3 regions of the Streptomyces sp. NPDC087845 genome follow, and region 2 is predicted to be linked to each of the others. Evidence: riboswitches for the same ligand, from Rfam matches in the RefSeq annotation. Region 2 holds a riboswitch; each other region holds the start of a gene.
What was found. Region 2 has a riboswitch for cobalamin ahead of ACIOMQ_RS12470 (prenyltransferase/squalene oxidase repeat-containing protein). Riboswitches for the same ligand answer to the same signal wherever they lie in the genome.
Positions count from the first base shown of each region.

Region 1: another riboswitch for cobalamin. It lies ahead of ACIOMQ_RS35805 (ribonucleoside-diphosphate reductase subunit alpha); the one in region 2 lies ahead of ACIOMQ_RS12470 (prenyltransferase/squalene oxidase repeat-containing protein).
Region 3: another riboswitch for cobalamin. It lies ahead of ACIOMQ_RS09285 (HoxN/HupN/NixA family nickel/cobalt transporter); the one in region 2 lies ahead of ACIOMQ_RS12470 (prenyltransferase/squalene oxidase repeat-containing protein).

Region 1 covers NZ_JBIUVC010000021.1:105,780-109,044, forward strand. The annotation lists gene mctP (monocarboxylate uptake permease MctP) at 1-1,553, shown strand, start outside; cobalamin riboswitch at 1,729-1,860, shown strand; gene ACIOMQ_RS35805 (ribonucleoside-diphosphate reductase subunit alpha) at 1,999-3,265, shown strand, end outside.
Region 2 covers NZ_JBIUVC010000004.1:103,439-106,703, forward strand. The annotation lists gene ACIOMQ_RS12465 (MBL fold metallo-hydrolase) at 159-1,199, shown strand; cobalamin riboswitch at 1,252-1,387, shown strand; gene ACIOMQ_RS12470 (prenyltransferase/squalene oxidase repeat-containing protein) at 1,496-2,776, shown strand; gene ACIOMQ_RS12475 (SCO2322 family protein) at 2,773-3,265, shown strand, end outside.
Region 3 covers NZ_JBIUVC010000003.1:5,583-8,847, reverse strand. The annotation lists gene ACIOMQ_RS09295 (histidine-type phosphatase) at 1-128, opposite strand, end outside; gene ACIOMQ_RS09290 (biotin/lipoate A/B protein ligase family protein) at 269-1,333, opposite strand; cobalamin riboswitch at 1,658-1,860, shown strand; gene ACIOMQ_RS09285 (HoxN/HupN/NixA family nickel/cobalt transporter) at 1,888-2,976, shown strand; partial or broken gene ACIOMQ_RS09280 (sigma-70 family RNA polymerase sigma factor) at 3,001-3,265, opposite strand, start outside.

The sequences.
Region 1 (3,265 bases), on a different contig from region 2:
CACGCTGGCGGAAGGCCGAGAACGACGCGAGTCTCGACGAATGGGGCCTGGGCGGACGGTCGTTCGGGACCTGGGTCACCTGGTTCCTGCTCGGCGGCGACCTGTACACCGCGTACACCTTCGTCGCCGTTCCCGCGGCGATCTACGCGGCGGGCGCGGCCGGCTTCTTCGCCGTGCCGTACACGATCCTCGTGTACCCGCTGATCTTCACCTTCCTGCCGCGGCTCTGGTCGGTCTCGCACAAGCACGGGTACGTGACCACCTCGGACTTCGTCCGCGGGCGCTTCGGCTCGAAGGGGCTGTCGCTGGCGGTCGCCGTCACGGGCATCCTCGCCACGATGCCGTACATCGCACTCCAACTCGTCGGCATCCAGGCGGTGCTGGACGTGATGGGAGTCGGCGGCGGCGAGAACACCCACTGGTTCGTCAAGGACCTGCCGCTGCTGATCGCGTTCGCGGTGCTCGCCGCGTACACCTACTCGTCCGGCCTGCGGGCGCCCGCGCTGATCGCGTTCGTCAAGGACGGGCTGATCTATCTGGTCATCGCGGTGGCGATCATCTACATCCCGATCAAACTCGGGGGCTTCGACGACATCTTCGCCAAGGCGGGCGAGGCGTTCTCGCAGAAGAACGCGGCGGCCGGCAAACCGGTGGCCGGACTCGCGCCCGGCGAGGCGGGCCAGTGGGGCTACGCGACCCTGGCGCTGGGCTCGGCGCTGGCGCTCTTCATGTATCCGCACTCGATCACGGCGACGCTCTCCAGCCGCAGCCGCAACGTGATCCGGCGCAACACCACGATCCTGCCGCTGTACTCGCTGATGCTGGGTCTGCTGGCGCTGCTCGGCTTCATGGCGATCGCCGCCGGGATCAAGGTGGACAACGGGCAGTTGGCCATCCCGCAACTGTTCGAGGACATGTTCCCGGACTGGTTCGCGGGCGTCGCGTTCGCCGCCATCGGCATCGGCGCGCTGGTGCCCGCCGCGATCATGTCGATCGCCGCGGCGAACCTCTTCACCCGCAACATCTACAAGGACTTCCTGAAACCGGACGCGACCCCCGAGCAGGAGACCAAGGTCTCCAAGCTGGTGTCGCTGCTGGTGAAGGTCGGCGCGCTCGCCTTCGTCCTCACCATGGACAAGACGGTCGCGATCAACTTCCAGCTGCTCGGTGGGATCTGGATCCTCCAGACGATGCCGGCCCTGGTCGGCGGCCTGTTCACCTGCTGGTTCCACCGCTGGGCGCTGCTCGCGGGCTGGGCGGTCGGCATGGTGTACGGGACGGTGGCCGCGTACGGCGTCGCGAGCCCGACCCAGGCGCACTTCGGCGGGTCGTCCAAGGAGATCCCGGGGATCGGTGAGATCGGGTACATCGGTCTGACGGCATTCGTGCTGAACGTGGTGGTGACGGTGGTGCTCACCTTCGTCCTGAACGCCGTGAAGGCGCCCGCCGGGGTCGACGAGACCTCTCCGGCCGACTACACGGCCGACGCCGGCGACCTGGGCGTCCAGGTGGAGCTCCCGCCGGCCACGGCCGGGGCTCCCGGCGGCCACTGACGGCCGCGCCGATACCGTGCGGACGGCCCGTCGAGCCCCTCCAGCGGGGCGCGGCGGGCCGTCCGCACGGTCGGGGTCCCGCGGCCCGCAAGAGGGCCGCAGAGCCCGTTCTCCGGGTCCGAGTTCTGTTGCGCGACACAACATGTGGGGGCTGCCTCATCGGGCGGCCCCCACATGTATGCTCATCCTCGCTGTCGCCGCAGGGGAATCCGGTGCGAATCCGGAACTGTCCCGCAACGGTGTGTTCGGTGTGCTTTTGCGCACCCCCGAGTGAGTCCGAGGACCTGCCGGCAGCGCATCCGGCTCGACCGAACCGGATGCCAGACGTCCGGGCCTCGCGGATGGGCCGGTGGACGCCGAGTGGAGTACTGCCCTGCCCCGGGCCCGCCTCTGCCCGGCTGCCCCGTTCCCCGCCGGCCCCGAGCCGAGCGAGGGAGAGCACCACGTGACCATCGCGCCAGCCGATCCGGCTTCAGTCGCCCTGTCCGAAGCAGTCGAGTCCGAGGCGACCGCATCCGACGGACCGGGGACCGCGCTGCTGCGGACCCTGACCGACCTCACCGCCGATCTGCCCGACACCGACCCCGGTCGCGTCGCCGCCGCCGCGCTGCGCGGCCGCAGCGCCCGGGCGGACGAGGCCGAGCTGCGGTCGCTGGCCACCGAAGCCGCCGCGGGGCTGATCTCCGAGGACCCCGCCTACTCCCGGCTCGCCGCCCGGCTCCTGACCCGCACCGTCGCGGACGAGGCGGCCGGACAGGGCGCGGTCTCCTTCTCCGCCTCGGTCGCCGTCGGGCATCGCGAGGGACTGATCGCGGACCGTACGGCCGCGTTCGTCGCGCTGCACGCGGCGGCCCTCGACGCGCTGGTGGAGCGTTCGCTCGCCGACGGCGCCGACGACCGCTTCGGCTACTTCGGGCTGCGGACCCTGCACAGCCGCTACCTGCTGCGCCACCCGCACACCCGCCAGGTCATCGAGACGCCCCAGCACTTCATGCTGCGCGTGGCGGCCGGGCTCGCCGAGGACGACTCGCAGCGCGCCCTGGACGAAGTCGCGGCGCTGTACGGGCTGATGAGCCGGCTCGACTACCTGCCGTCCTCGCCGACCCTGTTCAACTCCGGCACCCGCCACCCGCAGATGTCCTCCTGCTATCTGCTGGACTCCCCGCTCGACGAGCTCGACTCGATCTACGACCGCTACCACCAGGTGGCGCGGCTCTCCAAGCACGCGGGCGGCATCGGTCTCTCGTACTCCCGCATCCGCGCCCGCGGTTCGCTGATCCGCGGCACCAACGGGCACTCCAACGGCATCGTGCCGTTCCTGAAGACGCTCGACGCCTCCGTCGCCGCGGTCAACCAGGGTGGCCGCCGCAAGGGCGCTGCCGCCGTCTACCTGGAGACCTGGCACGCGGACGTCGAGGAGTTCCTGGAGCTGCGCGACAACACGGGCGAGGACCAGCGGCGTACGCACAACCTCAACCTGGCGCACTGGATCCCGGACGAGTTCATGCGCCGGGTCGACGCGGACGGCGACTGGTCGCTGTTCTCGCCCGCCGACGTGCCCGAGCTGGTCGACCTGTGGGGCGACGAGTTCGACGCCGCGTACCGGGCCGCCGAGGCCAAGGGGCTGGCCCGCAAGTCGATGCCGGCCCGTGAGCTGTACGGCCGGATGATGCGCACCCTCGCGCAGACCGGCCAGGGCTGGATGACGTTCA
Region 2 (3,265 bases):
CCGTGGTCCGCGTGACGCGCGGCGCACGCGGACCACGGACGGAAGAGATGGTCGACCGGGGCTACTACTGAAACAAGTTCTCGTTACAGTGGGCGCGGTGCACCGCACACCCGTACGTCCGGTACACCGGCCATGCCTCGGAGAGAGAGGGCGAGCCCATGACGCAGGTGACCGACCACGGCGGGGGCGTGCACAGCATCAAGGTCCCCATCCCGGACAATCCGCTCGGCCACACCCTGGTGCACGTCCTCGACACCGATCGCGGGCCGGTCCTGATCGACACGGGCTGGGACGACCCGGAGGCGTGGGACACGCTCACCGCCGGGCTCGCCGCCGTCGGCGCGGATGCCGGTGACGTCCACGGCGTGGTCGTCACCCACCACCATCCCGACCACCACGGCCTCTCCGGGCAGGTGCGCGAGGCGTCCGGGGCCTGGATCGCCATGCATGCGGCGGACGCCGCGATCGTGCGCCGGACCCGCGAGTCCCGGCCGGGCACCTGGCTGTCGTATCTCGTGGCGAAGCTCACCGCGGTCGGTGCGCCCGAGGAGCATCTCGCGCCGTTGCGGGCCGCCGCGGCCGAGCGGGGCCGGGCACACACCCTGCCCGGTCAGCGGGCCGCGCTCCCGGACCGGGAGATCGTTCCCGGGGAGCTCCTCGACCTGGCGGGGCGCACGCTGCGGGCCATCTGGACGCCGGGGCACACACCCGGCCATGTCTGCCTGCATCTGGAGGAGCGGCATCCGGGGAATCTGCCCGGCCGGGGCCGGCTCTTCTCCGGGGATCATCTGCTGCCCGGGATCAGCCCGCACATCGGGCTGTACGAGGACCCGGACGACGCCGCGGTCACCGATCCCCTCGGCGACTACCTCGACTCGCTGGAGCGCATCGGCAGGCTCGGGGCGGCGGAGGTGCTGCCCGCCCATCAGTACGCGTTCGCGGACGCCGCGGGGCGCGTACAGGAACTCCTGGCTCATCACGAGGAGCGGCTGACCGGGCTGCTCGGGCTGCTGGCCACCGCCCTGACGCCGTGGGAACTGGCCGAGCGGATGGAGTGGAACCGGCCGTGGGACCGGATCCCGCGCGGCTCGCGGAACATCGCCGTCTCGGAGGCCGAGGCGCATCTGCGGCGGCTGGTGAAGCTGGGGCGCGCGGAGGCCGTGGCGGGGAGCGACCCTGTGACGTACATCGCGGTGTGACCACTCCGCGAAGGGCTCTGCCGCGGCCACCGGCCCGGAACCCGCCCTTCCCCGCCCGGTACAGTGTGCGAGTCGTCATCATGCCCGTTCAGGGGGAAGCCGGTGCAAATCCGGCACTGACCACGCAGCCGTGAACCGTCGTTCCAGGCGGTGAGCCGGAATGCCCTGTCCGCGGTCGTGACCGGCTCCCGCCACCGGAACCCCGGTGGTCGGCACCGTCGAGGAATACGGGGCCGGAGCCTGGTGCCTGAGCGTGCCTGTGCCCGGATCCCCCCACAGGAGAGGCCCCGCCCGCCATGACCGTACGCCGCAGAGCAGCAACGCTCGCCGCCACCGCCACCGTGCTCTGTGCGGCCGCTGCCCCGGTCGCGGTCGCAGCGCCGTCCCCGTCGCCCTCGCCGTCCGCGGCGCTGCCGTCCGGGCTGTACGGCACGAAGGACCCCACCTACGACGGCGTCTGGCGGCAGTCGCTCGCCTTCCTCGCGCAGCGGGTCGAGGGCGTCACGCCCGCCGCGAAGTCGGTGGACTGGCTGATCTCCCAGCAGTGCTCCAACGGCGCCTACGCCGCGTACCGGCCCGACGTCTCCCAGCCGTGCACCGGGAAGACCGTGCTGGACACCAACGCCACCGCGGCCGCCGTCCAGGCGCTCGTCGAGGTGGGCGGGCACCGGGACACCGTGAACGACTCGGTCCGCTGGCTGAAGTCCGTACAGAACGAGGACGGCGGCTGGGGCTACTCCCCGGGCGCGGCCAGTGACGCCAACTCCACCTCGCTGGTGATCGGCGCCCTCGCCCGGCAGGGCCAGCGGCTAGGCGACATCACGACCCACGGCGGCAAGACCCCCTACGCCCCGCTGCTGGGGCTCGCGATCCCGTGCGGCGGCAAGGACGGGGGTGCCTTCGCCTACCAGCCCGACAAGGCCGGGAAGCTCGCCGCCAACGCGGACGCCACCGCGGCCGCGGTGCTCGGCACGATGGGCAAGGCCATGGCCGTCGGGAACAACGCCTCGGCCAAGGCGCCCACCTGCCACCCGGGGCCGGGGCCGGGGCTCACGCCCGAGCAGGCCGCCCAGAACGGCGCCCACTACCTCGCGGACGCACTCGCCACCAGCGGCCATCTCGACCTGGCGCCGATGCCCGGAGCCGCCGACTCCACCCCGCAGCCCGACTTCGGCAACACCGCGGACGCGGTCGTCGCGCTGTCCGCCGCGGGCCACCAGGACAAGGCCGCCAAGGCCGTGGCCTGGCTGAAGAAGAACTCCGGGGCGTGGGCCGAGCAGAACGGTCCCGCCGCCTACGCGCAGCTGATCCTGGCCGCCCACGCCACCGGCTCCGACGCCCGCGACTTCGGCGGCGTCGACCTGGTCGACCGGCTGAACGCGGCCGGTCCCGTTCCGGCGGCCGTCACGACGCCCGACCCGTCCGCCGAGACCGGGTACGTGGCCACGGAGAAGGACGAGGTCCACAGCGGCGACGACGTGATCGGCGGCGTGTGGTGGTACGTCGGCATCGGTCTCGTCGTCGGTGCGGGCGCCGGCTTCCTGATCAGCGGGCGCCGGAAGAACCAGCAGCTGTGAGGCGGGCGGGAAGGGCAGCCGCCCTCCTGGTGGTCCTGGGTGCCGTCCTGGCCGTGCTCGGCGCGGGGACGGCGTGGGCGGACGGGTACCGGTACTGGTCGTTCTGGGAGGGCTCCGGCACCGGCTGGACGTACGCCACCCAGGGCCCGTCCCTGGTCCGGCCGGACGACGGCGCGGTGCAGGGCTTCCGGTTCGCGGTGAGCGAGGACTCGCAGGACTCGGCGCAGCCGCGCCGCTCCCCCGGGTTCTCGGAGATCTGCGCGGACACCCCGGCCAAGGACGGCAGCAAGCGGGTCGCGCTGGTCATCGACCCGGGCACCGCGGCGGACGCCCCGGCCGGGGAGACTCCTCCCGCGCCGCGTACCGCGTGCGCGCGGGTCGCCCCGGACGCGAGCACCGCGGAGGCGCTCGCCTCGGTGGCCAAGCCGTTGCGCTACAACAGCGGGGCGCTGCTCTGCGCCATATCCGGCTATCCGGGCTCGGGCTGCG
Region 3 (3,265 bases), on a different contig from region 2:
GTCTTCGTGGAATAGAAGCCCGGCCCCGGCGGACCCGACGGCCGGGGACCGGCCTGAGCAGGCTGGGAGACGCCCAGGACCGCGGAGACCACGAGGGCCAGGGCGGCGGTGGAGGCGAGGCGTTTCATGCGTTCTTCGCTCCGTCCCGTGGAGCCCGATCGATCCGGCGCATCGTCTCCGGACGACATGAACGCCGGGTGGCCGCGGCATGGCGGGCGTCCCGGGCCCACCGCCCCGAGAGCGGTTGTCCGCGCCGCGGCCCCAGGGGCTACGGCACTCGCGCCGTCCACTCGGCCGTACCGAATTTGGTGCGTACGAGTTCCTCGGCCCGGGCCATCTCCTCGGGGGTGACCCGGCCGCGGGTGAGGCCGTGGCGCTTCCGGAAGGAGTCGATCATGTTGTCGATGACGGTTGCGCGCGGCAGACCCGTCTGCCGGCGGAGCGGGTCGACACGCTTCTTGGCGCTCTTGGTGCCCTTGTCGGACATCTTCTCCTTGCCGATGCGCAGGACGTCGAGCATCTTGTCGGCGTCGATGTCGTAGGACATCGTCACGTGGTGCAGCACGGCGCCGGGCCCGCCGTCGGGACCCACGACGCGCTTCTGGGCGGCTCCGGCGATCTTCCCGATCTCGGTCGCGATGTCGTTGAGCGGCTGGTACCAGGCCTTGATACCCATGTCGCCGAGAGCTTCGAGGACCCAGTCGTCGAGGTAGGCGTAGCTGTCGGCGAAGGAAAGGCCCGAGACGAGGGACTGGGGCACGGCGAGGGAGTACGTGATGGTGCTGCTCGGCTCCGCGAACATGGCTCCGCCTCCCGAGATGCGGCGGACGACGGTGACCCCGTGGCGGTCCGTACCGGCGGGGTCGACCTCGTTGCGCAGGGACTGGAAGCTTCCGATGATGACGGCGGGGGAGTCCCATTCCCAGACCCGGAGCGTCGGCGGGCGCCGGCCGGCGGCGACCTCCGCGGTGATGACCTCGTCGAGGGCCATGTGGAGCGCGGGGGGCTGCGGCGCCTCGTGGATGAGCTGCCAGTCGTAGTCGCTCCACTCGGTGGCGTGCGCGAGGGCCCGGCGTACGGCGACGGCGACGCCCTCGGAGCTGAGGCCCAGCATCACGGTCGAGGGGGGCAGGGCCGCGTCGATCCGGGCGGCGAGCCCGGCGGTGTCGGTGTGGGCCGGGGCACCTTCGAGCGCCGCGTCGATCGCGAGAATCGCCTCGTCCGGTTCCAGGAAGAAGTCCCCGGCCACCCGTACGTTGCGCAACGCCCCGCCCTCGACGTCCAGATCGACGACGACGAGCTTCCCGCCCGGGACCTTGTACTCACCGTGCACAGCCATGCCTCCAGATCTGCCCGATTCTTCCACTCTTCTACGAATCGGCGCTGAACAGGAACAACGCCCGTGGCGTGCGATTTAATCCGCTGCCACGACGGGGCCGTGCGCCAGGGCGGCGTCCTGCGTCACGAGCTCCGGTATGCCGGGAAGGGGACTTGACCCTCCGCGCCCTCCACGCCCTCCGCGCCCTCCGCGCCGAGGGAATGGAGGGCGTTCCCCGGGCCATTCCCTCCCCGGAGGCCGCGGTCACGTCTCGGGGGGGAACCGCCGCGCACGCCACCGGACTTGTAGGCGGGACTTGTAGGCGCCGTTCGCGGGAACCTAGAGTGGGCGCGCCGTGGTGTTCGGGAAGACCGGTGAAAGACTCCAGGAGTCTCAGGCCGGAGCGGCCCTCGCCACTGTGATCGGGGAGTATCCGTCCCACTGACGCCACTGGCCGCAGAGCGCGGCCGGGAAGGCAGGGGCGGGCACGAGCGCGAGCGAACCCGTCAGCCAGGAGACCGGCCACGGCATCTCACGAAGTCATCCACGAGGTGCTGGAGCGTGACCGCATGACCCTGCCCGACTCCGCCGTGTTCACATGGCGGCGCGAGGACACCATCCGTACCGCGGGGCTGCTGGCGGTGATTGCGGCTCTGCACGTGGTGGCGTTCGGAGTGCTGTTCCTGCTGGTCGTGCCGGAGCACTACCAGGTCGGTTCCAAGGCGTTCGGCATCGGGCTGGGGATCACCGCCTACACGCTCGGCATGCGGCACGCCTTCGACGCCGACCACATCGCCGCCATCGACAACACGACCCGCAAACTGATGGCCGACGGCAAGCGGCCCGTGTCGGTCGGTTTCTGGTTCGCCCTCGGACACTCCAGCGTGGTCATCGCCATGGCGGCACTGGTCGCCGGGGGAGCGCGCCTCGCGGGGGTACTGATCAACGAGGATTCGGGCGCGCACCAGGTGCTGGGTGTGGTCGGCACGACCGTCTCCGGGTCCTTCCTCTACCTGATCGCCGCATTGAACCTGGTCGCGCTCGCCGGCATTCTGCGCGTGTTCAGGGCGATGCGCGCCGGCCGCTTCGACGAGGCCGAGCTGGAGCAGCACCTGGACTCGCGAGGGTTCATGAACCGGATCCTCGGCCGGTTCACCCGGTCCGTCACCCGGCCCGGCCAGATGTATCCGCTCGGCTTCCTCTTCGGTCTCGGCTTCGACACCGCCACGGAGGTCACCCTGATGGTCATGGCGGGCAGCGGCGCCGCAGCCGGTCTGCCCTGGTACGCGATCCTGTGCCTGCCGCTGCTGTTCGCCGCCGGGATGAGCCTGTTCGACACGCTCGACGGGACGTTCATGAACTTCGCCTACCAGTGGGCCTTCTCCAACCCCGTGCGCAAGGTCTTCTACAACCTCGCCATCACGGGCCTGTCGATCGCGGTCGCCTTTCTCATCGGCACGATCGAGCTGGTCACCGTGTTGCACGACAAGCTCGATCTCCGGGACTCGGTCACGAGCTGGATCTCCGGCCTCGACCTGGGCAACGTCGGCTACCTGATCGTCGGACTCTTCGTGCTGGTGTGGGCGGTGGCGTTGGCGTACTGGAGGATCGCGAAGGTCGAGGAACGCTGGACGGCCCGCGCCGGCGACGGCGGCTGAGCCGGCTTCGCCGTCGGACCCGTGCTCGGCGGCGAGGAGCAGTTCCGCCAGTGCGATCCGGGCGCGCGCCACCCGGGAACGGACCGTGCCCACCGGACAACGGCAGAGCGAGGCCGCTTCCGCATACTCCAGGCCGAGGACCTGAGTGAGGACGAAGGCCTCCCGGCGCTCGGGTGCGAGCGAGGACAGCAGCTCCGTCAGCGCCACGCCTTCCTCGAAGCCGGGCAGATGGCGGGGCTGGGCGTGTTCGACCGCCGTCTGCCAGTCCTCGCCATCGGCGAGGCGCGGG